2 regions of the Paenibacillus sp. FSL R5-0378 genome follow, and region 1 is predicted to be linked to the other one. Evidence: a T-box and tRNA genes for the amino acid it is inferred to sense, from the RefSeq annotation. Region 1 holds a T-box; the other holds one or more tRNA genes.

What was found. The T-box of region 1 lies ahead of trpS (tryptophan--tRNA ligase). A T-box ahead of a tRNA ligase gene usually reads a tRNA of that ligase, here a tRNA-Trp.
Region 2: it encodes a tRNA-Trp, which carries the amino acid that the T-box ahead of trpS (tryptophan--tRNA ligase) is inferred to sense. The anticodon was not compared.

The regions. Positions count from the first base shown of each region.
Region 1 covers NZ_JBBPAY010000001.1:7,255,980-7,270,669, reverse strand. Annotated here, with positions in the region: partial or broken gene MKY74_RS33525 (NADP-dependent oxidoreductase) at 1-420, opposite strand, end outside; gene MKY74_RS33520 (LysR family transcriptional regulator) at 626-1,492, shown strand; gene trpS (tryptophan--tRNA ligase) at 1,620-2,633, opposite strand; T-box leader at 2,868-3,178, opposite strand; gene MKY74_RS33510 (sensor histidine kinase) at 3,536-5,344, shown strand; gene MKY74_RS33505 (response regulator) at 5,386-6,711, shown strand; gene MKY74_RS33500 (carbohydrate ABC transporter permease) at 6,828-7,730, shown strand; gene MKY74_RS33495 (carbohydrate ABC transporter permease) at 7,731-8,603, shown strand; gene MKY74_RS33490 (ABC transporter substrate-binding protein) at 8,720-10,180, shown strand; gene MKY74_RS33485 (glutamate-1-semialdehyde 2,1-aminomutase) at 10,328-11,638, opposite strand; gene MKY74_RS33480 (LCP family protein) at 11,681-12,739, opposite strand; gene bcp (thioredoxin-dependent thiol peroxidase) at 12,951-13,409, shown strand; gene MKY74_RS33470 (MarR family winged helix-turn-helix transcriptional regulator) at 13,714-14,169, shown strand; gene MKY74_RS33465 (DHA2 family efflux MFS transporter permease subunit) at 14,162-14,690, shown strand, end outside.
Region 2 covers NZ_JBBPAY010000001.1:1,641,674-1,656,363, reverse strand. Annotated here, with positions in the region: gene MKY74_RS07530 (sensor histidine kinase) at 1-532, opposite strand, end outside; gene liaF (cell wall-active antibiotics response protein LiaF) at 548-1,195, opposite strand; gene MKY74_RS07520 (PspA/IM30 family protein) at 1,369-2,076, opposite strand; gene MKY74_RS07515 (PspC domain-containing protein) at 2,080-2,568, opposite strand; gene MKY74_RS07510 (PspA/IM30 family protein) at 2,573-3,247, opposite strand; gene MKY74_RS07505 (LiaF transmembrane domain-containing protein) at 3,326-3,631, opposite strand; tRNA gene MKY74_RS07500 (tRNA-Leu) at 4,265-4,344, opposite strand; tRNA gene MKY74_RS07495 (tRNA-Arg) at 4,363-4,439, opposite strand; tRNA gene MKY74_RS07490 (tRNA-Cys) at 4,452-4,525, opposite strand; tRNA gene MKY74_RS07485 (tRNA-Gly) at 4,535-4,609, opposite strand; tRNA gene MKY74_RS07480 (tRNA-Gln) at 4,616-4,690, opposite strand; tRNA gene MKY74_RS07475 (tRNA-His) at 4,713-4,788, opposite strand; tRNA gene MKY74_RS07470 (tRNA-Trp) at 4,820-4,893, opposite strand; tRNA gene MKY74_RS07465 (tRNA-Tyr) at 4,904-4,989, opposite strand; tRNA gene MKY74_RS07460 (tRNA-Thr) at 4,993-5,068, opposite strand; tRNA gene MKY74_RS07455 (tRNA-Phe) at 5,092-5,167, opposite strand; tRNA gene MKY74_RS07450 (tRNA-Asp) at 5,225-5,301, opposite strand; tRNA gene MKY74_RS07445 (tRNA-Met) at 5,339-5,412, opposite strand; tRNA gene MKY74_RS07440 (tRNA-Val) at 5,448-5,523, opposite strand; tRNA gene MKY74_RS07435 (tRNA-Glu) at 5,617-5,691, opposite strand; tRNA gene MKY74_RS07430 (tRNA-Ser) at 5,701-5,792, opposite strand; tRNA gene MKY74_RS07425 (tRNA-Asn) at 5,797-5,872, opposite strand; rRNA gene MKY74_RS07420 (23S ribosomal RNA) at 5,941-8,870, opposite strand; rRNA gene MKY74_RS07415 (16S ribosomal RNA) at 9,150-10,702, opposite strand; gene MKY74_RS07410 (nucleotidyltransferase-like protein) at 11,208-12,086, opposite strand; gene MKY74_RS07405 (DUF2614 family zinc ribbon-containing protein) at 12,209-12,601, shown strand; gene MKY74_RS07400 (glycosyl hydrolase family 18 protein) at 12,685-14,397, opposite strand; gene perR (peroxide-responsive transcriptional repressor PerR) at 14,520-14,690, opposite strand, start outside.

The DNA of each region.
Region 1 (14,690 bases):
CCCGACGCGAAGCTCCTGCAGGGCGGTGTGGGCGGTTTGCCCCGAAGCTGCGAGCGCCCCAGCTTCTGTCCAAGGGATGCCCGGCGGCTTACGTACGATTTGGCTGGCGGGAACGACGACGTATTCGGCGTAGCTGGCCAGCAGAGCCCAGCCGATTACGTCATCGCCAGCCGCGAAGTCCGTTACGTGGTCTCCAGCCTGCTCGATAGTTCCGGCGAAGTCATTGCCGAGAATTTGCGGAAACCGGATGCTTAGACCAGTCGGGACCCATCCCCTTTCCCGGACGGCCAGGTCGAACGGTTGAACGCCGGCCGCTTTTACGCGAACCCGGACTTCATCAGGGCCGGGTAAGGGGAGCGGCACATCCGCCGTATGCAGTACGTCCGGCGGACCGAACGCGCGGATCACCGCCGCTTTCATTGTCTGTTGTTCTGTCATGCTATCGATCATCCTTTCGGTCATTGAATATAGTAATATCCAGAGCTTTGATTTCATGCCTCCTGCGGTGAGTTTGAGCAGCCTCTCTCGCCTTCGGCCTGTATTTATTCTATAATCGATCATAAATAATAAAAAATATATATAATGCTATTTATTAATAACCTTTGGTATATAAGGAGGGATTTCGATGGAACTGCTGCAGCTTCAATATTTTCGCAAAGTTGCCGAACTTGAGCACATGACCCGGGCGGCGGAGGAGCTGCGCATTGCCCAGCCTGCCCTCAGCAAGACGATTTCACGGCTGGAAGAGGACCTGGGCGTGCCGCTGTTTGACCGGAAGGGGCGGCAGATCCAGCTGAACGCCTTTGGCCGGGCATATTTGCGCAGGGTGGAGACCGCGCTAAACGCCCTGGAAGACGGGAAAAGGGAACTCGAAGATCTGGCGGGAGCGGAGAAGGGCAGGGTGAATCTGGCGACGACCACGCATAAATGCTTCTCCGACCGGATCGGAGATTTTCTGGGGATGCATCCGGGAATCCGGCTGCAAATTTCCCAGGCGGGAGAGCAGGAGAAGCGGGATAAGCTGTTGAGCGGGGAGCTGGACCTGTGCATCACGTTCCCACCGATCGAGCAGCCGGGCATCGAGGGAATTTCCTTTTTGACGGAAGAAATTTTGCTGGCGGTGCCTTCGTCACACCGGTTTGCGGGCCGCAGCAGCATCCGGTTAAGCGAGGCAGCGGGGGAGGCTTTTATTTGCATCCAGAGCAGCAATCCATTTCGGAAAATGACGGATCAGTTTTGCAGGCAGGCCGGGTTTGCGCCGGATATTGTGTGCGAGGTGGATGAGCATTCGGCCGTTGGCCATTTTATCCGGGCGGGGGTAGGCATCGCCTTTATCCCTGAGACGCTGGTAGATCGGATCGGATTTTCGTTTCATGTGCTGCGGATCGAGGAACCGGTCTGCCGGCGTACTTACCAAATCGCATGGCAAAAGGAGCGCTATTTATCCCAAGCTGCGCGCGAATTTCGGGACTTCCTGGTCCAGAGCTTTTAAAGCGTGCCGCTTCGCTATTACCAATCAAAAAAACCGCCCAAGAAACGGCTTCTGCCGTATCACCTTGGACGGATATTCTCCTATGGGCTAACCGGATGGTTCCGGGCAGCCCATTTTTATTGCTATTTTATCTCCGGGCAAAATAGTTGATCCCCATAGCCTCCCGCACTTCGCCCATCGTTTGGCGCGCGGCCTCGCGGGCTTTGGTGGTACCTGCCATCAGGATGTCGTCGATGTCGCCGGGACGCTGTTCATACCGGGCGCGGCGTTCGCGGATCGGCTCCAGCACCTCTTCGATCGCACCGGTGATTTTAGCTTTGCAGGCGGCACAGCCGAGCGTACCCCGGGTGCACATGTCATGAATATTGCCGCTGTCCTCCGGGCGAAAAATCCGGTGATACCCGTAAATCGTGCAGACCTCCGGATGGCCGGGATCGGTTTTGTGCACGCGCGCCGGATCGGTTGGGGCCTTGCGAATCCGGCTGCGGACCTCATCCGTGGTGGAATCGAGGGAGATGGCGTTGCCGAGGCTTTTGCTCATTTTACTCGATCCGTCGAGCCCATCCAGCCGCTCACCCACGATAATTTGCGGCTCCACCAGGACGGGGGCGTACAGCTCGTTAAAGCGCCGGACGATTTTGCGCGCCTGTTCGATATGGGGAATCTGGTCATCGCCCGCGGGAACCAGGGTGGCTTTGCAGAAGGTGATGTCCGCCGCCTGGCTGACCGGGTAGCCGAGGAAACCGTAATACAGATCCTCGTATCCGCGCTCGGCCGCTTCGCTCTTGATCGTCGGGTTGTGGCGCAGCGAGCTGACCGACACGAACATCGAATAAAACACCGTCAGTTCGGCTATCTCGGGGATCATCGACTGCACGAACAACGTCGCCTGGTCGGGATCAATGCCTACCGACAAATAGTCCAGCGCCACCTGCCGCACGCTTCCGGCCAGCATTTCCGGCGTATGAAAATGGGTGGTCAGCGCCTGCACATCCGCCAGCATGATATAGGTTTCGTACTGCTGCTGAAGCTGCACCCGGTTCTTCAGGCTGCCGACGTAATGGCCCAGATGCAGCTTGCCGGTCGTCCGGTCTCCGGTGAGGACAATGTCCTTGGGTTGTGAGTTTGTTGAAATTGTCATGGTTATTCCTCCTGAATTGAAATTGTTTTGTATACGGGACTTCATTTGCGATCATGTCTAGTAGCCCGGTCTTCCCGGGACGCCACCACCAGCCGTCATCCATGGCCATCACCTCCTTCAGTCATACAGTTTTGCTTTCGTTGATCGGGCAGAAGGGCGTACGTTCTTATATCAACGCCAAAAAAGCCCCGCCCTTGGGATCTCCATGCTAAAAAATATCCAGACGGAGATCTATCCAAGGACGGGGCTCTAGCCCGCGGTGCCACCTTGATTGGCCGCCATCCTCTAGGGATGCAGCCCTGCTCAACAGGTACGGATTCCGGCGCTAAACGAAAAGAAAATTGCGTATGCCTTCCTCGATACCCTGCCCCGGTTAACGGTGGGGACCTGCCGCCCATCCTACTGTCCGCTTCTTTGGGAAGCGTTCCTGTTCAGACGGGGCACTCCGAAGCCCACTTCCGCGCGCGCCCCCACCGGCTTGCACCACCCGCCGGCTCTCTGTAAGGCCGCAATTCGCGCGTACTCTTCTTCATCATCGTGAAAATGGATTTGCACTATTGTAGCTCATTTTTTCGAGGAAGGAAAGAGGGCATCTGCCGTTATTTCGCTCCCATCCCGTTGCACTCTCATTGCAATCCCGGTGCTATTCGGTCACGATTCCGTGGTTAACCTTTTGCTATTCCGTTGTCATCCCGTCGTTATTCCACCGCCGCGGCCCGCCAATAACGCTGCCGTAAAATTTTACTGGCAAGCCGTCGAAAATAAATTACACTAGGACTAATCGCCCATGGGCCTGTCTACTGGGGCATATCTTACAATCGCGAATGATTGTCGTAGAAACGCACATACTTCCCCATTTTTATTGTTGGTATATTGAAGGAAAGCCGGAGGTGTTATGACTGATGAAGCGGGGGATCCGCAATCCGCTGGCGAGAATGAACGTCAGGCAGCAGATGATCCTGCTGTTTCTGGTTCTCGTCATTCCCGTGTTTATTCTGAACGGGTACGGCAACAACAGGGCGGGCCAGATTTTAAAACGCCATGTAACCAATGCTTATATAGAGCTGAACAAGCAAAATTTCAAACTGATCAGCCGCGATATTGAAACCGTTAACAAGGTGACGGCGACGGTATTTCAGAATTCGGTGGTCCAGCAGCTGGACACGACGGGGAAGGACACGGTGCTGCAGCGGGTGAAAACCTACGAGAAGCTGGAGCGCATGCTGAGCTCGTACTCGCAGGAGAGCGATGAGCGCGAGCCGCTGTACTATTCGCTGTACGTGTACGATCCCGGCAACCATTACTTTTTTGCCCCTTATTATCCGGAGTCCAAAAAGTCCGGGGTTTATTTCTTTTCGAACGAGGCCGAGAAGCCGGAATGGTTTGATGAGGCGGTAGCCCGTAAAGGGAACGGCTATTTGCGGCTCACCGATCATTTATCCCCGCCAGCGAAGGGGCAGTATGACCAGAAGACGCTCGGCTATGTCCGCGCAATCAACAACATTGATCAGGGCGGTACGATCGGCGTGCTGATGGTAACGAACGTCGACGCGCGGATCGGCGAATCGCTGAAGACCGTGTCGCTGCCGGAAGGCGAGCTGTATTTTACCGATTGGAACAATCACATTCTGACCTCTACCCAGCCGGATGCCGAGGGCGTGCTCAGCCTTCCTCCCGAAGTAGAGCCGGGGAATTCGCCCATGGGCGTCAAGGACGTCATTACAAAGGATTTTATCTATGTTGTGGATTATAACTATGTGCTCCAGCAGAAGCTGGTGTACAAAGTGCCGGTCAAAGCGCTTTTGCAGCAGCAGGACGAAATGAAGCATGTCATCCAGATCATCTCGGTCGCGTATTTCGCCGCCGGTCTGATCATCATTTTATATTTCTGGCGGTCCTTGATGACCCCGCTGCAGAAGCTGGTCACTTTCGTCCGACGTTATGAGCCGGGGAATGCCGTGCCCGAAACGCCGCACCGGAAGCGCAACGACGAGGTCAGCGTGCTGATCTCCACCATTTACGAAATGGCCCGGCGCCTGAACGATCTGATTCATTATAAATACGACATGGACTTAAAGCAAAAGGAAGCGCAGCTGTCGCTGTTATACCAGCAGATCAACCCTCATTTGTTGTACAACACGTTGGAGAGCATCTACTGGAAAAGCAAGATGGAAGGCAACCACGTGTCGGCCGAGATGATCAAGGACTTGTCCAAACTGATGAAAATCAGCCTGAGCCGCGGGAGGGAGCTGATTACGCTCGGGGAGGAGCTGGAGCATGCGACCGCTTATATCAAGCTGCAGCAGAACCGATACGATTATGTGTTCCAGGTGGACATCAACGTCGCGGAATCGCTGCACCCGTTCAGCATTCCGAAAATTACGCTGCAGCCTTTGATCGAAAACGGAATCATTCATGGCATTAAAAATATGGGCGAAGACGGCGAAATCCGCATCGAAGCAGAGGCGTCCAGGGGCACTCTGCGCATCCGCATCTCCGATAACGGCTACAAACCGGTGGACATCGAAGCCATCAACCGGAACTTAAGCAGTGAAACAGATGATCCTGCGGCCGGTTACGGGGTCCGGAACATCCATCAGCGGATACAGCTTCATTACGGCAAGGAGTACGGCCTTGTCTACAGTGTTCGCCCAGGCGGGGGGACGCTGGTCACGATCACGCTTCCCGCCGAAACGGCAGGCAGTTCATGACAAACAAGGGATAAACAAGCTACATACAAGGGGGAGCATCCATGTTCAATATTTTGGTCGTCGACGACGAGCCGCTCATCTGCAAGGGATTAGCCGGGCTGCTGAGCGCATCGGGCCTCGACATCGGTCAAGTCTACACGGCGGGCAGCGGCCATGAGGCGCTCGATATCGTCCGGATGGAGGAGGTCGACCTGCTCGTCACGGACATTCAGATGGGCGAGATGAACGGAATCGAGCTGATGCACCAGGCGAAAATCATCAAGCCGTGGGTTCAGACGATTATTATTTCAGCGCATGAAACGTTCCAGTACGCGCAAAGCGCGATCCGGCTCGGAGCCAAGGACTATTTGCTGAAGCCGCTGAACAGCGAGCAGTTTCTGGACTCCGTCGGGAGCGTGCTGCTCAAGATGGATAAACGGATACCGCAGGTGAATGAGCTTTTGACAGCCACGCAAGAAGATTTTCGCATGGAGGAGCCCGAGCCCCGCAAGAACGAGCTTCTGAACCGGCTGCTGTCCGAAGAAGCGGGCCATGAATCCAGGGATCTTGAGACGGGCGGTGAATATGGCGAGCTTGGGCTGAAGGGTCCGTATTTTGCCGTCATGAAAATGAGGCTGGACCTTTCCCCCGGCAGTGCGCCCTATACCGACAGGGATCGGCGGCTTCTCCGGTATGCCTCGCTCAATATTGTGAAGGAGCTGCTCGATCAGGAATGGGATGCGCTTCTGTTTTACTCGCCGGATGACGACATCCATGCGATTATCCAGTGGAGCGAGGCGGCGAATGTCGAAACCGGCGAGAACAAGCTCAGCCAGCTCGAAATGGCCGGCCGCAGCGTGTACCATCATATCCGCAAATATTTGAAGCTGGAATGTACAGTCGCCATCAGCCAGATCCTGAAGGGCATTCCTTTTCTTTCCGTACTCGGCCGCCAGGCCGATAAAGCGATGCTGTGGAGCCGGCACTACCCGGACTACCATGTTTTTTATTACGGGGACTTCAATTGGCATAACTACGCTGAAGATCCGTCTGCAGAAGAGCTGTCGACGCAGAGCAACCGGATTGTGGAGAGCACGAGGCGCTATATCGAAGAGAACTACAACCAGAAGGGGCTGACCATTCATGAGGTGGCGAAGAAGAACCATGTCAGTCCGAACTATTTGAGCTACCTGTTTAAGAAAATTACCGGGCATAACCTGTGGGAGTACGTCATCAAGCTGCGGATGGAGGAGAGCCGCCACCTGCTTCAGAACACGGACCTGCGCCGCTATGAAATCGCCGAGCGGGTGGGGTACGAGTCGCCGGAGCATTTCAGCAAAATATTCAAAAAGTATTTCGGCGTGAGCCCGAGCGAGATGAAGAAGTAAGAACAGCTATCATTTCCATAGAACTAGACATGTGCGCGGGCAGCCCGATTTTCTACAATGATCCTTAAGAAACATTAGAGGAAAGAGGGAGACAGATGGGGGAACCCGCTACAGCTATGTTAAAGCCGGAAGCGAAGAGCGAGCCGGCGGGCAGACGAACGAGCAGGTGGAAAAAGCATCTTTGGGGATACCTGTTCATCCTGCCGGCCATTGTCATTTTCATTTTGTTTTTGTGGGTGCCGATTATCAAAGGAGCGGTGTACAGCTTCTTTACGATTGATTTCGTTAAAGGCAACACCTTTGTCGGTTTCGATAATTACGCCAGGGTGCTGCACGACCCCGATGTGTGGACAGCCGTTAAAAATACGCTGTATTACATGTTTTTAACGGTCATCATCGGCTTCTGGGTGCCGATCGTGGCATCGATCGCGATTTCGGAACTGCGGTTTTTTCAGGGCTTTGCCCGGATTGCCGCTTACCTGCCGTTTGTCGTGCCGGGCGTGGTACTGTACGGCATGTGGCGGTGGATGTATGACCCGGTCGGTCCGATCAACGGGCTGCTCAGCAGCTTCGGTGTGGAACCGGTGTCCTTTATCTCCGACGGGCGCTGGTCCATGATCTCGATCGTGTTCATGGAGACGTGGCAGCAGTTCGGATCGGCGATGCTGATCTATTTGGCCGGCGTGCTCAGCATTCCGAGAGACTGGTATGAAGCCGCCGAGATCGATGGGGCCGGCGTGTGGAACCGGATCCGCTACATTACGATCCCTTCCATACGGAATCTGATCGTGCTGATGTTTATCCTGCAAATCATCGGGACGTCCCAAGCCTACCAATCCCAGCTCGCCCTGCTGGACGGGGGACCGAACAACACGACGCTGACTTATGCGCTGCTTATCGTGAAGTACGCGTTCAACCAGCTGGATTACGGCTCGGCGACGGCGCTGGGCATGCTGATGTTTATCGTACTCAGCCTACTCGGACTGCTTCAATTCAAGATGAACAAGGAGGATTACTAGATGAGCCAGCATGACAGAGGAATCCTTTCTTCTTCCGATTTGAGGAAGCCGCTGAACAAAGTGGTGTACGGCATCATGGTGCTTGGCATCGCGGTGATGATCGTCACGATGCTGTACCCGATTCTGATGACGATGTTTAACGGTCTGAAGACGAACCAGGAAGTGAACTCGTTCCCGCCGCATTTCTTTCCGCAAACGTGGAATTGGGGCAATTTCTCGGAAGGCTGGGACTACATCAACCTGCCGATGTTTTTGAAGAATACGATCTTGATCTTCGTCGGCAATCTGCTGATGACTGTGCTGGTGCTTGGCCTGGCCTCGTTCAGCATCTCGAAGCTGAATGTGCCGTTCCGCAGGGGAATCTACTTTTTCATCCTGATGACCTTGTTTATCCCGGCGTCGAGCTATATCATTCCGAACTTCGTGAATTTGAAGGAGCTGGGCCTGCTCAATACGTACTGGGCGTTCTGGCTGCCGGCCGGAGCCAGCGCCTACTATTTTCTGCTGATGAAAAATTTCTTCGACGGCATTCATCCGGAGATCTTCGAAGCGGCCCGTATCGACGGAGCGTCCGAGCTCACAAGCTACGTCAGGATCGCCGTTCCTTTGTCCGTGCCGATCTTCGCCACGCTGGCCATCTTTATCTTTTCCACGGCATGGAACGACTGGTTCTGGCCGTCGCTCGTGATGCACAGCGAGGAGAAGTATACGCTGGCCACGGCGATCTACAAATACGTTATCAACGCGCGGAGCATGGACAACAATATCAAATTCACGATTTTGTTCATGGTCATGATCCCGCCGATCTTCGTGTTCCTCGTGTTCCAGAGGTTCATTATGCGGAGCGTCAGTTTGTCGGCGGTCAAAGGCTGACCGGCCAACATCGTAGGCATGCACATGAAGGGCATACGATTACACATCGATTGATGAACCATCCTCTCTTATGATGAGAGGGTAAACCATACCATTTGACGAAAAGGGGAGTTTCAATGCGTAAGTTTTCCATGGTGCTGATGTGCCTCCTGCTGTCGGCCTCGGTGCTTGCGGCTTGCAGCGGCGGCGGCAAAACGGCCGGCGGCGACAATCAGGGCGCCGGGTCCGAGGGATCCGGATCCGGGGGAACGACGGCGACGACGGATGCGGGGAAATCGGAGGACGATATTACCCAGAAGAAAATCACGATCAAGATCCACTACCCGCTCCCGGACCAAAAAGATCTGCGGGCGCAGGAAGACGACAAGATCAAACGGTTCACCGAGAAGTACCCGAACGTGACGATCGTGAAGGACGACTGGCAGTACAGCGTCAACGAAATCGGCATCAAAATGGCTTCGAACGAAGCCCCGACGTTCTACAACACGTTTGCGACCGAAGCGCAGATGCTGGTGGAACGCGGCTGGGTCGCGGACATTTCGGACCTGTACAACAAGTGGGAATACAAGGACGAAATGAATCCGCTGCTGCAAAACCAGTTCATGGTGGACGGCAAGGTCTACGGCGTTACCCAGAACGGATATATCACGTCGACCATGATCAACAAAGCGCTGCTAGACGCCAAGCAGGTTCCGGTGCCGCCCTTGGACTGGACGTGGGACGATATGTACAACACGGCCAAAGGCGCGGCTGATGTGAAGAAGGGCATCTCCGGCATTGCACCGATGGGGAAAGGCAATGAAGCCGGATGGAACTGGACGAACTTCCTGTTCGAAGCGGGCGGGGAAATTCAGAAGGTGGAGAACGGGAAGTATACGGCGGTGTTCAATTCGGATGCCGGCGTGAAGGCGCTCGATTTCTATAAAAAGCTGAGATGGGAAGCGAACGCCATTCCGAAGGATTGGGCTCTTGGCTGGAGCGATGCCCTGAACGCGTTCCAGCAGGGACGGACGGCGATGGTCATCGCAGGCGCGTATGACGTCATTGACGCCGCGCTCAACCAGGGCGGGCTGAAGCCGGAGAACGTGCTGGCTTATCCGATGCCGGCGGCCGAGAAAGGCGGCAAGCATTACGGTATTCTCGGCGGCAACTATCTCGTCATTAATCCGAACGCCACCAAGGATGAGCAGGAAATGGCGTTCCGCTACATCACGTTCGACTACTTTACGGATAAAGGGCTGGAAGCGCTCGAAGGTAACATCCAGGAGCGTAAGGCCAACAATAAATATTTCGTGCCGGCACCGCTGAACTACTTCAAGGACGATTCGGAGTACGGCAAAAAGGTGGCCGCGATTTACGACAAGTACGACAACGTGTACAAATACGATCCGAACCTGTTTGGACTGCTGGACGGCAAGCCTGAAGCCCAGTACGGCACCCAGGATTACTATGGCGCAATGTCCAACGTCGTACAGGAGCTGTTCTCGAAGAAAGACACGGACTCCAAGAAGCAGCTGGACGACGCGGCCAAACTGGTGCAAACCAAATTTTTCGATGAGATCAAGCCTCAGCAGTAAGGAAGCGGACGGCCGGAATGGTGGCCAGATGTTAGCTTAGAGGTACTTATCATAAATACAAAAAAAGACCCTGTCCACGGCATAACAGCCGCAGGCAGGGTCTTCCGTTATAATCGGGGTGGATTCCAATAATCCCCGGATCCTCTTTTACTTGCTGATCTCCTTGAAGGAGGCTTCTGCTGCTTCCAGCGTCGCGTCGATATCCGCTTCGGTATGGGCCGTGGTCAGGAACCAGGCCTCGTATTTGGACGGCGCGAGATTGATATTACGGTTTAGCATGGCGCGGAAGAAGGCGGCGAAAGCTTCGCCGTCCGTATCCTGCGCTTCGTCGTAGTTGGTCACCGGATGGTCGCAGAAATGTGTGGACAGCGAGCCGCGGATACGGTTGATCGTCAGCGGCACGCCGTAGCGGCCGGCCGATGCCTGCAGTCCGTCCGCGAGCTTCGCAGCGAGCCGGTCCATCTCTTCATAGACGCCCTCGCCTTGAAGCACTTCAAGGCAGGCGATGCCCGCCGAGATGGAGGCCGGGTTGCCCGCCATCGTGCCGGCCTGGTAGGCCGGGCCGAGCGGCGCGACCTGCTCCATCACTTCCTTGGACCCGCCGTAGGCTCCAATCGGCAGCCCGCCGCCGATGATTTTGCCGAGGGCGGTCAGATCCGGCCGGATCGCGTCATGGTTCTGCAGGCCCGCAAAGGTCTGCGTGCTGCCGTAGTGGAAGCGGAAGGCGGTGATCACCTCGTCATAGATGACGAGGGAGCCGTTGTCATGGGCCATGCGGCAGAGGCCCTCGAGGAAGCCCTCCTTCGGCATAACCATGCCGAAGTTGCCGACGATCGGCTCGACCATGACGGCCGCCACGTCGTCACCCCATTTGGCCAGCGCCGCCTGAAGGGCGTCGAGGTCATTATAAGGCACGGTAATGACCTCGTGCGCAATGCTCGTCGGGATGCCGGCGCTGTCCGGAATGCCGAGCGTGGAAGGGCCCGAGCCGGCTGCCACGAGCACCAGATCCGAATGGCCGTGATAGCATCCGGCGAACTTGATGATCTTGTTGCGCTTCGTGTAGGCACGCGCGACGCGGATCGTCGTCATGACGGCCTCGGTGCCGGAGTTGACGAAGCGGACCTTGTCCATCGACGGGATCGCTTCCTTCAGCATCCGGGCGAGCTGGATTTCGAGCTGCGTCGGCGTTCCGTACAAGGTGCCGTTCTGAGCGGCACGCGTAATGGCTTCCGTGATATGCGGGTGGGCGTGGCCGGTAATGATCGGGCCGTAAGCGGCGAGGTAATCGATATAACGGTTGTCGTCCTCATCCCAGAAATAAGCTCCGTTCGCCCGCTTCATAAAGACGGGCGCCCCGCCGCCAACCGCCTTAAACGAGCGGGAGGGGCTGTTGACGCCGCCGACGATGTGCTGCAGTGCTTCTTGATATAATTGTTCAGAACGTGTTCGATTCATGACGGATAACTTCCTTTCTCAAATAAAAAGCAGGCGGGCAGCCTAGTTGCTGCTGCCCGTACTGCTGTTCTCCCCGGTCTCCCCGGAGGTTGTTGAATTGGTATTGGTTGGGGTGCCTGTTTTGCCTTCGCTGGATACCGGCACCGTCTCCGGCTTGTTCATAATGTCCTGGATATACTGCTTCAGCTTGCTTTCGCTGGAAACGGTCAGGACGGAAGCACTGCCGATCTTTTCCTCTTTCAGCAGCTTCATCGGCGGAATTTGCTCGCTGCCGGCCATTTGACTCTGGTAACCGACCGTAGCCAGCTTCCACATGTCATTGACGGACAGGTTCGTATCTATATATGGGCTGACCTGCTCCAAAATGTTCGGCAGCTTCATGATGGACGTCGTGGACTGCATTTTTTGGGCGACCGCCTTCAGGAAGGCCCGCTGCCGCTCCGTCCGCGTGAAGTCCGATGTTGCGTCATGACGGAAACGGACGTACTGCAGAGCCGTTGTGCCGTCGAGATGCTGCTGGCCCTTTTTCAGGTCGATATCGTATTCATGGTTGTCTGCGTTGCTCGGATAATACATATCCTTCTCCACGTAAAAATCTACGCCGCCGACGGCGTCCACCAGCTTGATGAATCCTTGAAAGTCCGTATAGACATAATACTGGATAGGAATGCCAAGCAGATCGCCGACCGCCTTCATTGCCGTATTCGGTCCATGGGTAATCGCTGTATTGATGCGGTCTTGGCCGTGTTCGGGAATGTCGGTGTACGTATCGCGGAGGATCGAAAAGACATTGATGCGCTTCTTGACGGGATCCAGGGAGGCGACCATCATGCTGTCAGACCTGGGAACCTCACCTTCCTTGATGCCGCGGGCGTCCACGCCCATCAGCAGGATGTTGACCGGTTCGGTGCCTTCCCATTTGGGAGGATCGGGAACTTTGACTTCGACGGGGGTAACCGATTTAAAAGGAGAGTTTTCAGCGGACTTCTGCAATCCCTGCAGGCCATTATAAATCGATGCGAAATAATAGACCGCATAACCGATGATGGCTAATACGATAATGGCTACAATCCATAATATTGTTTTTTTCCTTGGAGTCATTCCTTTTCTTCCTTTCGCTATCCTGTTGAAGGAGAGTGCTTGTCTTCGACATGTTCAGACATTTGTAGAGTAAGGATTCATTTATTATAATTTTTTTTGACAATACAATCAATTTTACATTCTGGAAAGCATTTCACCAAGATAAAATGAACGAAAGTGTTCAATTTATATAGATGCAGTGCTTGGCCTCTGAAAGGAGAAAGTGATACATATGACACAATTTGCAGTTGGAGACATGGTTCCCGATTTTACCCTTCCGGCTTCTACAGGGGAGGAGATAACCCTCAGCAGCTTTAGGGGACGCAAGGTGGTGCTGTATTTTTACCCGAAGGACAATACGCCCGCGTGCACGCAGGAAGCCTGCGATTTCCGCGACGCACTTCCTCAGATTGAAGCGAAAGGCGCGGTCGTGCTCGGGATCAGCCCGGACGAGCTTAAATCCCATGGCAAATTTGCCGAGAAATACAGCCTGCCGTTTCCTTTGCTGTCCGACAAGGACCATCATGTGAGCGAATTGTACGGCGTATGGCAGCTGAAGAAAATGTACGGGCGCGAGTTCTGGGGTGTCGTCCGTTCGACGTTCCTGATCGATGAAGAGGGAAGGCTCATCAAGGAATGGCGGAAGCTCCGGGTGGCGGGCCATGCCGGCGACGTCGTGTCAGTCCTTTAATTTTATGTAGCTCGCCGTACAAATATTAAAACGCATGATCATACCTATAGGAAGTAAAGCATTGAATAGGGGCTGGGCTGCCTGGAATGGTTCGGGGGCCCAGTTTTGGTCTGCAGCCGCTCCGGGTACCGCTCTTCTAATGAAAGCGATTCCGGTAAATTTCATGGATATTTTTGAAAATGAAATGCAAAAATATATGTAAATTTATTCTTATGTTTTTATTGACACGTAAACATGTTGGTTTTAAAATAATTCGTATGCGAAATATTAAGAGATGGAAATAGAAACAGGGTGAAGAATGATTTTGGGTCCTCAAGAAGAAATTCTCGAACTGTTGTACTCTTTTCGCCAGGTCAATCTCACGTTTTACCAAATCTTCTGGAAGCATGCCGCTGCTCTTGAGACCACCTGGATTCAATATCTTGTCCTGCACACGCTCCGCGAGCATCCGGACATCGGACTCTCCGAGCTGGCAGATTTAATTCTTATGGGGAACAGCGCCACCAGCGGGGTTGTCCATCGGCTCGTCAAGGCCGGGCTCGTTGAACGCAGACGGCTCCAGTCGGACCGGCGGTCGATCGCGCTGCGGATAACTGAGAAGGGAGATGAACTTAGACAGCAGACCGAGCAAGTCAGCATGGGCTGCCTGCTGCCTCTTTTACAGATCAAACAGGAGGACAGAAGCCATTTACTAGCGACACACCAGCAAATTATTCAGATTTTCAGCCAAAAGGGAGAGAGAGAAAGAAATTATGAATAGCAGTCAAGCTCAATCAATGGAGCATATCCGGAAAGGGCCGATCATTGCCGCACTGCTCCTCGGCGCATTCGTGGCATTTTTGAATCAGACCTTGATGAATATTGCCCTGCCCAAAATTATGGATGATTTGGGCATTCAGCCGACGACAGGCCAATGGCTTACGACCGGCTTCATGCTGGTTAACGGCGTATTGATTCCAGTATCGGCATTTTTGATCGCACGGTTTACAACCCGCCAGCTGTTTATTTCGGCGATGACGATGTTTTCGCTGGGAACGCTGATATGCGCGATATCACCCAATTTTGGGATACTTATGGCGGGCCGCGTCATTCAGGCGGCTGGCGCAGGCATTCTGATGCCGCTGATGACCGTCGTGTTCCTGAACATTTTCCCGATCGAAAAACGGGGCTCTGCGATGGGCATGATGGGGATCGCCATGATCCTGGCTCCGGCTATCGGACCGACGTTGTCGGGGTACATCGTTGAACATCACTCCTGGCGGGTTCTGTTCTACATCATCC
Region 2 (14,690 bases), 5.6 Mb from region 1:
CAAGCGTCCTCCCCACGGCCGTCGCCGTCATCGATATCGCAAACAGCTGCTGGGATACCGCATCATGCAGCTCCCGCGCCAGCCGCTGGCGCTCCTCTACGATCGCGGATATCCGCGCCTGCTCGGCCAGCTGGGCATTATTCGTGGATAAGCGCTGAAGGGAGTTGACCTGCTCCTCCCACTTTTTGCTGATGCGTCCAAGCTGCTCGCCAAGGCGCCCGACCTCGTCGCTGCCAAGCTCCGGTACGGAGCGGGCGACGTTCCCTTTTTCCCAGGAGAGCAGCGTTTCCCGCAGCCGTTCCAGCTTCAATTTTACCCGATAGCTCTGATAGAACCCGAAGATAGCTCCCAGACCGATCGGAACCAGGATCAGCGTAGCACCGGCCTGCAGCGTTTTTTGCCAAGAATCAAACGGGGCCAAATAACCATATGTATAAAGTACGTAAAAAATGATCAGGAGCATAACAAAAGAAAGAAGGGCCCCCTCGCCCATGCTCCGGGAGACCATATTAGCCGGTTTTCTGGTTTTCATCAGGGAACCCTCCTCCTATGACAGATCAATATCAACATCTCCTACCAGGTAGGAAATATGGAATTTAACTTTGTATTCGCTGGTCTCATAATTAGGGGATTTCCAGTTCAAACGGTTCATCAAGCCGTTATCCCGGTGCCCTCTGAAATCGATCGCCCCGAACAGGACGAACACTTCAAGCTCCACCCCGTAATACTCCGGAATTTTAATGTCCGTATCCCCCATGATGCCTTGAAACATCATCACCGTACGGTGTTCCTCGGGGATCGCAAGCGACAAATCCAGATCGGCTTCGTTGATGACATGCCAGACGCTTTGGCTTCTCATAGCCCAAGGGACCTGGTCCCAATTGTAATGACCCGAAAAACCCTGCTTCTGCAGGTACCCATCCCGGTTTTGTACCTTCCTTGCCTTTACAAAAAACCATCCCAGGGAGATCAGCGCAATCCCCAGCACGATCAGCAAATGATCAATCAGCAGCAGGATGGCTCCGACCGCAACGAGACGGTAGCCCCTCTTCACTTTTCCGCCGCGAATCGTATAAATTCCCATAAGAATGAATAAGAGGGCGACGATGGTAAAAAAGCCGACCCACCTGCCGAAGAGCATGAGGAGGCCGATCCCGATGAGAATCAGCGCAATGAAGCGATTTCTTTTTTCCATGCCGCACCTCCTTATGATGTCTTGGTTTATCGGAAAAGTAAGACCGGAAAAGCCATAGGGTTGTGACGGGCACACTCCTTATGGCTTCACCGGGATCCAGGAAGATGTGAATGAGGTCTCGCGCCCTTATTCCATTCTTCCTAGCATATCATATTGTCCGCAGAATTGAATACTTATTCTTTATTCGATTTGGAAGGAGCGGCAGCCGGCGGGTTCAGCTTGCTTTTCAGCGCGCTGAGCTGTTCTTCCACCTTCAGCTGCTTCTCCGCATCGACCGGGCTGGTGAAAGCGGATGTTGTTTCCGGACGGTAAGGGGCACGCATCACATCGGCTTCAGCTTCCATTTGCATGATCTTTTCTTCCATGCGGTGGAATCCAAGGGACGCGCTGCCGCTTTCGATCGTATGCAGGCTGCTGATTTGAGACATTTGCTTTTTGGCTTTCGCCATTTGCGCACGGGCTACGAGCTCATTGCGCTTGTTGCGCATTTTGTAGAACTCGTCTTTCATGTCATGGAGTTGCTGTACCAGTTCTTTAGCTTGTGCCTCGGATTGAGCGTGCAGTTCTTGGTACTCGGACAGTTTTTGGTCAAAATAAATCTTTTCCTCGAGCAGCTTGCGCGCTACTTCTTCCTGGCCGTTACGAAGTGCCAGTTCAGCTTGTGCCTCACGTTGGCCGGCCATCTTCACGGCTTCTTCCACGCGCTGCTTCATGCGGCGTTCATTGGCCATTTGCTTCGCTACTGTAACTTCCGCGTCATGGATTTCTGCCTCCATATCGCGCAGATACTGGTTCAGCATAATTACCGGATCTTCAACTTTATCCAATACCTCGTTCACCGATGCTTTCGTCATATCCTTAATTCTTTTAAATACTCCCATGTTTTACACTTCTCCCTTCTCGTACTTAGATAATTTTTTTTTCAATTCCTCAAGCTCTTTCTTCATGGCTTTCTTCTCGATATCTTCCATCATGGCGTCCAGGTCGGATGCGGACGAGCTGTATCCGCCCGGTCTGCCTCCGCCGTAAGGCGAACCGTTGTATTTGGCTCTAGGGTCAAAAGATTGGGCACCATAAGCGTCGTTGCCTTGCTGACCGTTGCCGTAGTAGCTGCCGGACCCCATACTATTGCCGTAGTATCCGCCCCCAGCTGCCCCCGGTCCCGGTCCATATGGATTAAAAGGTGTCGTAGGTTCTTTAGGGATGACCAAAGCCGCGATAAAGTAGATGAACAGCGTGGTCCCGCCGGTAAATGGGATACTGATCAAAAACAGGATCCGCAGCAGCGTGGAATCGATGCCAAAGGTATCGGACAGACCGCCGCACAAACCGGTGACCATTTTATCGCGGGTCGATCGGTATAGCTTGCTCATGACGTTACTCCTTTCCGCTGTTGTTCAGCTTTTCCTTCAGGCGGGCCAGCTCCCTTTCCAGCACGCTGGATACCGTTCCGCTGGCTTGCTCGAACAGTTCCTGACCGCCGCGGCGCAGATCGCGCAGACTGCGTGCTTCAAATTCCCAATCGGAAATGCGGTCTTCCAGACGGTTGAACATCTTGGGAACATCCTGTCCGCCAAAACCTTCCATGCGCTGATTCATCCGCTGCTGAAGTCTGAGGGTTTCCATCCGTGCCGCGTAGTATTGACGTTTGCTGTACACGGTTTGGTACTCCAATTTCAGGTCGTTCAGTTGATTTTCCAGCTCGGTGAGCGACTGGCGGGTTGTATCCAGCAGTCCTCCGTATTGCTCGAGCTTTTCTTCATAGATGATTTTTTCCTGCAGTGCGAGCTTGGCTAGATGATCCTCGCCGGCCTTCAGAGCCAGCAGCGCCTGCTCCTCACGCTTTTCCTTCATGTTGGATGCCTGATCCACTTGCTGCTTCAGCTGTCTCACGTGAGCGGAGTACTGCTGAACGAGCTTCTCGGCTTCCATAATATCGTCACGCGTTGATGCCAAAAACTGATCGATCAACCGTACCGGGTCCTGACTTTGTTCCAAACGTTCATTTAATGTCGCTACGGTGATATCCCGTACCCTGCGAAATACGCTCATCTGTTTTTGCTCCCTCCTTATAAGCTGTGATCGCCTATTCGTTTGATTGTATTTATTGAAGGTAATTCTTTGTTACCGTTACATCCACTTCGACGACTTCTTACCTTTCAGCAGCATAATCCCGAACACTACCAGGGCAATTCCCAGCAGCGGTCCGATGATCCAGGACAGCTTCGCCAGAAGTCCCATGACACCGAATGCGAGGATAATCGTACCGATGACCACCTTACCTCTGCGAATTCCATAATAGCCGAGCACGATCATCAGGATCGGGAAGATCAATCCGATCAGCCTGCCGAATAATGGAGCGAATACTCCCAGGAGCATCAGTGCCCCGATTGCGATCAATACGATCGCCCAACCAGAAGTTTTATTTGTTCTCATGCATTGTCACCGCCTTTCGTTTGTATCAACCTTATGACTCTATTTTAGGTTCAATCCGGGTTTTCCAAAACGGACCCAAGACGGTTTTTAATCCTAGACCTAAGTCGGGGGAAGGCTCGGACCTTAGACGAAGCAAGCTTTTTCTGCATGTAACGCGGCAGCCACATCCTCCACTGGCAGCTCCAATTGCCCGTTTATAGGGCATGATCAACACGCTCTGGAACTTCAATGAGCAGTTTACTTATACAATGCTTGGGATAGGGAGTCGTTGGAGGCTCTGAGCAAGGGATTTAGCACTTAGCTAAAGAAACATAGAGCCTGTTTAACCCGGTTAAAGCTGGCTGGAATGGTTTATCAGCTTTAAACAAGGATGGGGAAAACGTTCAAAGGGAGTAATGGTAGAACGAACGGATTGATCAGAGGATCTTTAAATACCATACAGTCATACAAATAAACGCAATACGAATTATAATGGCCGTCTTTCAGCGGGATGTCATCAGGTGGCTGATTGGAAGGAGAAGTGCAAGTGTACAGCAGGATGAGGGATTAACGAACGACGAACGATGGCTCGGTGTACAATGTTAGTCTATACAAGAAAAAGCCTTGGATATTTTCCAAGGCTTTTCTCTATGATGCCGGTGAAGGGACTCGAACCCCCACGGTTTCCCTCACGATTTTGAGTCGCGCGCGTCTGCCAATTCCGCCACACCGGCATATTCAGTTAAAAAAAATGGCGCGCCCTAAGAGATTCGAACTCCTGACCTTTTGATTCGTAGTCAAACGCTCTATCCAGCTGAGCTAAGGGCGCATATGAAGTTAATGGAGGCGCCACCCAGATTCGAACTGGGGATAAAGCTTTTGCAGAGCTGTGCCTTACCACTTGGCTATGGCGCCGAAATCAAATGGAGCGGACGACGGGAATCGAACCCGCGACCCTCGCCTTGGCAAGGCGATGCTCTACCGCTGAGCCACGTCCGCTTAAACTGGCTGGGGATATAGGATTCGAACCTATGCATGACGGAGTCAAAGTCCGTTGCCTTACCGCTTGGCTAATCCCCAACAAGATTGTCATTATAAGTTATGGGGCGATCGATGGGACTTGAACCCACGAATGCCGGAGCCACAATCCGGTGCGTTAACCCCTTCGCCACGACCGCCATAATAAAAGATATGAAGCTGTATTTCGAATGGCAGGGGCAGCAGGAATTGAACCCACACTAACGGTTTTGGAGACCGCTGTTCTACCTTTAAACTATGCCCCTATAATAAAACTGGTGGAGGCTGATGGATTCGAACCACCGAACTCGTACGAGAACAGATTTACAGTCTGCTGCGTTTGGCCACTTCGCTAAGCCTCCATATGGTGCCGGCGAGAGGACTTGAACCCCCAACCTACTGATTACAAGTCAGTTGCTCTACCAATTGAGCTACACCGGCTTTTATGCTTATTATTAAATTCATGGTGGCTCGGGACGGAATCGAACCGCCGACACGAGGATTTTCAGTCCTCTGCTCTACCGACTGAGCTACCGAGCCTAATTTTGTTTCTATCAAGAGTATTATTGCAACAAACTAAACTCTCAAGAAAATAAATGGCGGAACCGACGGGATTCGAACCCGCGATCTCCTGCGTGACAGGCAGGCATGTTAGGCCTCTACACCACGGTTCCACGGCCAATTATGTATCTCCATAAATAAGGAGATAAATTGCGGGGGCAGGATTTGAACCTGCGACCTTCGGGTTATGAGCCCGACGAGCTACCGGACTGCTCCACCCCGCGTCATTAAAAAATATTTATTTTCTTTAAAGTATACATGGTGGAGGCTGAGGGGATCGAACCCCCGACCCTCTGCTTGTAAGGCAGATGCTCTCCCAGCTGAGCTAAGCCTCCATAAGAAACACTTTTAATATCTTAGCAGATAAACCACTAAAAAGGCAAGCATTTTTTCTTTTGGATTCTCATCCCTGAAGCTAATAATTAAAGTGGTGACCCGTATGGGATTCGAACCCATGTTACCTCCGTGAAAGGGAGGTGTCTTAACCCCTTGACCAACGGGCCAAACTATAATGGCGGAGAGAGAGGGATTCGAACCCTCGAGACGCTTTTGGCGCCTACACGATTTCCAATCGTGCTCCTTCGGCCAACTCGGACACCTCTCCATAATGGCTCCCCGAACAGGACTCGAACCTGTGACAACTCGATTAACAGTCGAGTGCTCTACCAACTGAGCTATCAGGGAACAATATTTAATTCAAGTGTTTGATCACCTGAAAACTAGATACGAAACGAATCTACATTTTATATTTTTTGGATAAGCCCTCGACCGATTAGTATTGGTCAGCTCCATGCATTGCTGCACTTCCACCTCCAACCTATCTACCTCGTCGTCTACAAGGGGTCTTACATACTGGGAAATCTCATCTTGAGGGGGGCTTCACGCTTAGATGCTTTCAGCGCTTATCCCGTCCGTACGTAGCTACCCAGCCATGCTCCTGGCGGAACAACTGGTGCACCAGCGGTACGTCCATCCCGGTCCTCTCGTACTAAGGACAGCTCCTCTCAAATTTCCTACGCCCACGACAGATAGGGACCGAACTGTCTCACGACGTTCTGAACCCAGCTCGCGTACCGCTTTAATGGGCGAACAGCCCAACCCTTGGGACCTACTTCAGCCCCAGGATGCGATGAGCCGACATCGAGGTGCCAAACCTCCCCGTCGATGTGGACTCTTGGGGGAGATAAGCCTGTTATCCCCAGGGTAGCTTTTATCCGTTGAGCGATGGCCCTTCCATGCGGTACCACCGGATCACTAAGCCCGACTTTCGTCCCTGCTCGACTTGTAGGTCTCGCAGTCAAGCTCCCTTCTGCCTTTGCACTCTTCGAATGATTTCCAACCATTCTGAGGGAACCTTGGGGCGCCTCCGTTACTCTTTAGGAGGCGACCGCCCCAGTCAAACTGCCCACCTGACACTGTCCCCATACCGGATCACGGTACCAGGTTAGAACCTAGATACGATCAGGGTGGTATCCCAACGGCGCCTCCACCCAAGCTGGCGCTCAGGTTTCAAAGGCTCCCACCTATCCTGTACAGATCGTACCCAAATCCAATATCAAGCTGCAGTAAAGCTCCATGGGGTCTTTCCGTCTTGTCGCGGGTAACCTGCATCTTCACAGGTATTAAAATTTCACCGGATCTCTCGTTGAGACAGCGCCCAAGTCGTTACGCCATTCGTGCGGGTCAGAATTTACCTGACAAGGAATTTCGCTACCTTAGGACCGTTATAGTTACGGCCGCCGTTTACTGGGGCTTCGGTTCACAGCTTCGGGGTAAACCCCTAACCGCTCCCCTTAACCTTCCAGCACCGGGCAGGCGTCAGCCCGTATACTTCGCCTTGCGGCTTCGCACAGACCTGTGTTTTTGCTAAACAGTCGCTTGGGCCTTTTCACTGCGGCCCCCTCGTGCTATTCACACTACCGGGGCACCCCTTCTCCCGAAGTTACGGGGTCATTTTGCCGAGTTCCTTAACGAGAGTTCTTCCGCGCGCCTTAGAATTCTCTTCTCGCCTACCTGTGTCGGTTTGCGGTACGGGCACCTTCACCTGGTTAGAGGCTTTTCTTGGCAGTGTGAGATCATGACCTTCGGTACTGTAATTTTCCCTCCCCGTCACAGCCCAGCCTTAAAGTGTGCGGATTTGCCTACACACCAGCCTCACTGCTTGGACGAGCATCCATCAGCTCGCGTCACTACCCTCCTGCGTCACCCCATCACTCATAACGGTTTACGGTGGTACAGGAATTTCAACCTGTTGTCCTTCGATTACGCCTGTCGGCCTCACCTTAGGTCCCGACTTACCCTGAGCGGACGAGCCTTCCTCAGGAAACCTTGGGCTTTCGGCGGATCAGATTCTCACTGATCTTTTCGTTACTCATACCGGCATTCTCACTTGTATACGCTCCAGCACTCCTTACGGTATACCTTCAACGCTGTATACAACGCTCCCCTACCCCTGATGCATACGCATCAAGCCATAGCTTCGGTGGTGTGTTTAGCCCCGTTACATTTTCGGCGCAGAGTCACTCGACCAGTGAGCTATTACGCACTCTTTCAATGGTGGCTGCTTCTAAGCCAACATCCTGGTTGTCTGTGCAACTCCACATCCTTTCCCACTTAACACACACTTGGGGACCTTAGCTGATGGTCTGGGCTGTTTCCCTTTTGACAATGGATCTTAGCACTCACTGTCTGACTCCCGGTTACAAGTCAATGGCATTCGGAGTTTGACTGAGCTTGGTAACCCTTGCGGGCCCCGCACCCAATCAGTGCTCTACCTCCACGACTCTATTCACCGAGGCTAGCCCTAAAGCTATTTCGGGGAGAACCAGCTATCTCCGAGTTCGATTGGAATTTCTCCGCTACCCCCACCTCATCCCCGAATTTTTCAACATTCGTGGGTTCGGGCCTCCAGTGCGTGTTACCGCACCTTCACCCTGGACAGGGGTAGATCACACGGTTTCGGGTCTACGTCCACGTACTTAATCGCCCTATTCAGACTCGCTTTCGCTGCGGCTCCGGCTTCTCACCTTAACCTTGCACGGGAACGTAACTCGCCGGTTCATTCTACAAAAGGCACGCCATCACCCATAAACAGGGCTCTGACTTCTTGTAAGCACACGGTTTCAGGTTCTATTTCACTCCCCTTCCGGGGTGCTTTTCACCTTTCCCTCACGGTACTGTTTCACTATCGGTCGCTAGGGAGTATTTAGCCTTAGCAGATGGTCCTGCCAGATTCATACGGGGTTTCACGTGCCCCGCACTACTCGGGATCCGTCTCGGAGGGAACTGACTTTCGGCTACAGGGCTTTTACCTTCTATGCCGGGCCTTTCCAGACCTCTTCGCCTAACCAATTCCTTTGTAACTCCATGTGAGACGTCCCACAACCCCGGCCAGCAAGCTGACCGGTTTAGGCTGTTCCGCGTTCGCTCGCCGCTACTGACGGAATCACTCTTGTTTTCTCTTCCTCAGGGTACTTAGATGTTTCAGTTCCCCTGGTATGCCTCAATCTGTCCTATGTATTCAGACAGAAGTGACTGACTATTACATCAGCCGGGTTTCCCCATTCGGACATCCCCGGATCAAAGCTTGCTTACAGCTCCCCGAGGCAGTATCGTTGTTCGCCACGTCCTTCATCGGCTCCTAGCGCCTAGGCATCCTCCGTGTGCTCTTAGTAGCTTAACCATGCTACTTTTAAGACTTAACTTGTTGTGACACAAGTTCAGCTAAAAGGATATTTCTAAAACGCAGATTCGTTTCGTTATCTAGTTTTCAAGGATCAAATCATCCAGTCTCGCGACCGGACTTATATCATACCAAATCCCGAATCGCTTGGCTACAAGCAAGTTCTGGAAATCGTATGCGAGAGTTTGAACTCTCAAAACTGACCAACGAGTGAGTAACTAGCCGACCGGCTAGATTTAGTATTTGAATGCTTCCATCGCAGGAAGCGATTCTCCATAGAAAGGAGGTGATCCAGCCGCACCTTCCGATACGGCTACCTTGTTACGACTTCACCCCAATCATCTACCCCACCTTCGGCGGCTGGCTCCTTGCGGTTACCTCACCGACTTCGGGTGTTGTAAACTCTCGTGGTGTGACGGGCGGTGTGTACAAGACCCGGGAACGTATTCACCGCGGCATGCTGATCCGCGATTACTAGCAATTCCGACTTCATGCAGGCGAGTTGCAGCCTGCAATCCGAACTGAGACCAGCTTTGATAGGATTGGCTCCACCTCGCGGCTTCGCTTCCCGTTGTACTGGCCATTGTAGTACGTGTGTAGCCCAGGTCATAAGGGGCATGATGATTTGACGTCATCCCCGCCTTCCTCCGGTTTGTCACCGGCAGTCATTCTAGAGTGCCCACCCGAAGTGCTGGCAACTAAAATCAAGGGTTGCGCTCGTTGCGGGACTTAACCCAACATCTCACGACACGAGCTGACGACAACCATGCACCACCTGTCTCCTCTGTCCCGAAGGAAAGGTCTATCTCTAGACCGGTCAGAGGGATGTCAAGACCTGGTAAGGTTCTTCGCGTTGCTTCGAATTAAACCACATACTCCACTGCTTGTGCGGGTCCCCGTCAATTCCTTTGAGTTTCAGTCTTGCGACCGTACTCCCCAGGCGGAATGCTTAATGTGTTAACTTCGGCACCAAGGGTATCGAAACCCCTAACACCTAGCATTCATCGTTTACGGCGTGGACTACCAGGGTATCTAATCCTGTTTGCTCCCCACGCTTTCGCGCCTCAGCGTCAGTTACAGCCCAGAGAGTCGCCTTCGCCACTGGTGTTCCTCCACATATCTACGCATTTCACCGCTACACGTGGAATTCCACTCTCCTCTTCTGCACTCAAGTCACCCAGTTTCCAGTGCGAACCAAGGTTGAGCCTTGGCCTTAAACACCAGACTTAAATGACCGCCTGCGCGCGCTTTACGCCCAATAATTCCGGACAACGCTTGCCCCCTACGTATTACCGCGGCTGCTGGCACGTAGTTAGCCGGGGCTTTCTTCTCAGGTACCGTCACTCCGATAGCAGTTACTCTATCGGACGTTCTTCCCTGGCAACAGAGCTTTACGATCCGAAAACCTTCATCACTCACGCGGCGTTGCTCCGTCAGGCTTTCGCCCATTGCGGAAGATTCCCTACTGCTGCCTCCCGTAGGAGTCTGGGCCGTGTCTCAGTCCCAGTGTGGCCGTTCACCCTCTCAGGTCGGCTACGCATCGTCGCCTTGGTGAGCCGTTACCTCACCAACTAGCTAATGCGCCGCAGGCCCATCCGCAAGTGACAGATTGCTCCGTCTTTCATCATCCCCTCAGGAGAGGAAATGAGATATCCGGTATTAGCTCACGTTTCCGTGGGTTATCCCGGTCTTGCAGGCAGGTTGCCTACGTGTTACTCACCCGTCCGCCGCTAACCATCAGGAGAGCAAGCTCTCCATCAAGTCCGCTCGACTTGCATGTATTAGGCACGCCGCCAGCGTTCGTCCTGAGCCAGGATCAAACTCTCCAAGAAAGTTTGTGACTCATTTTGAATCTGACGAGATTGATTTAATCTCAATCGCTCCGGTCATAAGACCGTCGCGTTTATACTCACTCGTTGTTCAGTTTTCAAAGATCAAACTTCGTTTCGTTGTCATCGCTGTGTTTCAGCGGCGACTTTTATAATATATCATATTGCCCATCTTTTCGTCAAGTATTTTTTTAATTTCTTTTAAAATCTTGTCGAATTATCAGGTTTCAAGGAAACCGTCATTGAATGGGGCGAGATATAATTTAACACATAAACAATAATGGAGTCAACCACTTTTTGAAATCCGCATGTCTCTTCAAATTTCCCCAATCTTCCCCGAACTATACCCTTAGAGAAGTATTAAACGGATATACACGGTGAATCTGCATTTCCCAAACACTACACAGCTACACGCGATTGTTCACAGTACCTCTTTACCTTTGGAAAACAAAAAAAGAGGGACCCTCCCCTCTCTTCCGAACCTACATATATACAATTGCAAATACAGTCATTCGGCGGAATAGCGAATCCCCTGATTCCCGTAAGTCGCCCCTTCGCTCCAGACCGCCGTTTCACGTACCAGCGACCGGTTGACCAGCGTCCGCAGTACCAGCGGCAGCTTGTTGCTGATCATATCGAGCTCGGGATGATGAGCCAGCTCTTCCACACTCCAGGGCTTCGGCCGGCTTCTCAAAATGTTCAGCAGCAGCACCGTGCACTCGGCCATCTTGGACATGACTGAAAACTCACAGGCAAGCATGACCAGCTCGACGCGCTGAGCGAGCGTTTCCGTACTCTGGGTTAGTTCTTCATACAGTTTATGAATGGCCGTGTTAAGTCCCCGCACCTGCTCCCATACGGCTTTCTCCGGGAGAACCTTCTGCTCGATCAGCTCGATCTTGGCCCAATGCTTCAACGAATTCAGCACACTGTGGTAAGCATCCGTGTAAAAGCCTTCCTGCATATAACGTTTGGCTTCCACGTACATCCATAGAAAATGTGAAAATTCATACAGCATCTTCCGGTCCCTCAGCGGCTGCCTGAATTCAATGAAATCTTGGCGAAGCTGGGCCAGCCGGGCATACGGATCGTGAACGATCTCTCCCTCCATGAAACATTTCACCAGGTCCCCCTTCTCGCCGGCCACCAGCCAACGCCGAAGCGAGCCCAAACTGACATGCAGCACTTGGCAGCGCAGTTCCCCTGCCATCGTATGTTCTACGGTTAACGGTTTATCTTCTTGGTCGCGAACGATTAGTATAATAAGATCAAAGTCATGCAGCAGCGATCCATCAAATTTATGACCCTCTTGGCGAAAAATAATAGTTCCCATGGCATCGACATAAACCGACTCTCCATAAAAAAAGGACAAATTGGACAAATTCACGTCTCCCTCCATGCATTCCTTGGCGAAAGTGAGCCAATTCAGTTATAATATACTTCTACATGTCCATGTCAGTTCCTTCTTTTTGTAAATACAACAAATTTGATGATAGGAGCTAAAGATTCATGATTTTCAATCAAGCGAAAATTAACGCTTTTCGTCTTTGGGGCCTGCTGCTGACGATGCTGGGTATGGGTCTGATGGTTCTGGGGACGGCCGGTATCGTATTTTGGGGACATGCCGGTAAGGTGTTCGCAGCCATCGGTCTTGTGATTGGCCTGATTTCCATGATGGGCAGCCTCGGAATATATTTCTGGGCCGGCATGCTGTCGACCAGCGCGCTGCAGCTCGAATGTCCGGAATGTCACAAATTGACCAAAATGCTCGGAAAAACCGACCGCTGCATGTTCTGCCGCACGATCCTGACGCTGGATCCCAACCAGGCGAATATTACTCCCGAAGAGCTGCAAGCCGCTCAGCAAGGCCAGGGAGCCCAAGCAACGCCGCATCATCATTAAATACAAAAAAACCGGTACGACCTGATCACAGGCTGTACCGGTTTTTTATTACATAAAGTATAAGTGCTGATTCAATAAGGTAATTACTGCTGTATTCCTTTTAACACTTTCCAGGCATCCTCCGTCCCGAAGCTTCGCGTCCATGCCGCAACGCCGCCCAATTTGAGCGACTTGGCCAAGTCCACTCTCGCCTGCAGGGATACCGCGTCTTCAATCCATATTTTTTTCAGGACTCCGTCTTCCTTATACTCCACATAATGCTGCTTCACGTCTTCCAGATACTTCGGCTTCAGTTTCTTTTCGGCCAAAATATCTTTGACGGTCTTCATGCCGACCGCTTTGGAGGACACTTCGACTTTCCCGTTCTTGCTCGCTTCCGACCAGATCCGCGTATACAGCGGCACGGCCAGTATCAACTTCTGCGGCGGCACGTCGTCCTCATCCAGGATCTTTCGCGCAGCCGCTTCCGCCCAAGGGAGGGAAGAAACCGAGCCGGCTTCCGGACTTGATGCCCAATGCTCATCGTAAGCCATCAGCATAATAAAATCCGCGGCTTCGCTCAGTGCACTGCGGTCCAGAAATTTAGACCACAGCTCGCTGCTTGATTTCGGCGTGACGTCAACCGATAAGATCAGTCCTCGATCCTGTGCCAGCGGCTTCAATTCACGCACAAACTGCGTAATATTGGGTCCGTCCTTCGTTTTTACATTTTCAAAATCGATGTTGATCCCGTCCAGATGATACATCTGCGCCAGCTCCAGCAGCTGGCTGATCGTATTCAGCCGCGTTTCGTAGGTGGCCATCGCGCTCGTAGTTATGTCCGCATCGAAGCTGTTATTGATCAGCCCCCATACCTCCATCTTGCGGGCGTGGGCTTTATTCACATAGGCCATATCCGCATTGCTGCGCACGTTGCCTTTGCCGTCGATAATGCTGAACCAGGTCGGGCTGACGACGTTGACACCGTCCAGTCCGTCCAACACGGCCGGATCGGGTTTGTTCTGGTAGACTGCTTCCCACGCCAGGTTGACGGGTTTGCCTTTCCAGCTGCGCTCCGCCCGGGTTGGCGGGATAGGCGGAATTTCGATCGTCTTTGTGTCCCCAAGTGAGACTTCATCCTTGCGGACATACCCGCTGTAGCCGTTATCCATCTGGGCGAAATACCAGGATCCCTTCGAATCCCAAATCCGCAGAGGGGTACCACCCTTCATGTCAGCCAGAATCGGCGAATGGATGGAATCCCCCTTTCGGAGCTTCACCTTATCGTCAGGCTGGCCTTTGGCCGTCCCCATCTGTATGGTATCCCCGGCTTTCATCAAAATGACGGCACCCGTAGCGGCATCCTCATGGATGTTAACCCCGTACAGTTCCTTAAGCGGCTGAATCGGCATGTACGGCACGCCGTCCTTTTCCTCCGGAGCAAACCGGAGCTCAACCGGCTTGTTGTTCAGCTGCGCTTTTTTCTGTCCTGTCTGCAGCCGCATGACCCGCACCGGCGTCGTCAAAATGATGGACTGGGTCCCTGATTCATATCGAATCGTCGGATCCACCACCTTCTGCAGTACCGGCAGCGGAAGCATCAGCTGTTCTCCGGCTCCTTCGGCTGGTTCTGCCTGAAGCTTCCCTTCCACGAAAATAGGCTTGTCCATGCCGCGCCAATCCGGTTTTTCATGCAAAGGATTCGGTAGAATTTCGGTCACTGTCAGATAGGCCCCGGCAATGATCAGGCACAAGCCCAGGAATATCGTAAAGCGCCTCCCCGCTGAGGGGCGACGTCTGCGTCTTCTTCTGTTCACTCGCTAATCCTCCGTCATTTTATTCAAATTATGCCTTCCGGTAGGTTCCGGATGATCGGAAAGTGCTGCCTGAAAAACAAAAACGTGAAGAATCCTTTGCAGGAGTCCGCACGTTTCAAAAATCATTGTTCTTTGCAAGAACTGCATATCCCATAAAGCTCCATCCTCAAGTCCTTGACCTTGAATCCAGTGCTCTGTTCCGCTGTATGCTCCACATCCTTCAGGGAAGGATACATGAAATCTTCAATTTTGCCGCATTTCTCGCAGATCACGTGGAAGTGATCCGACACGTT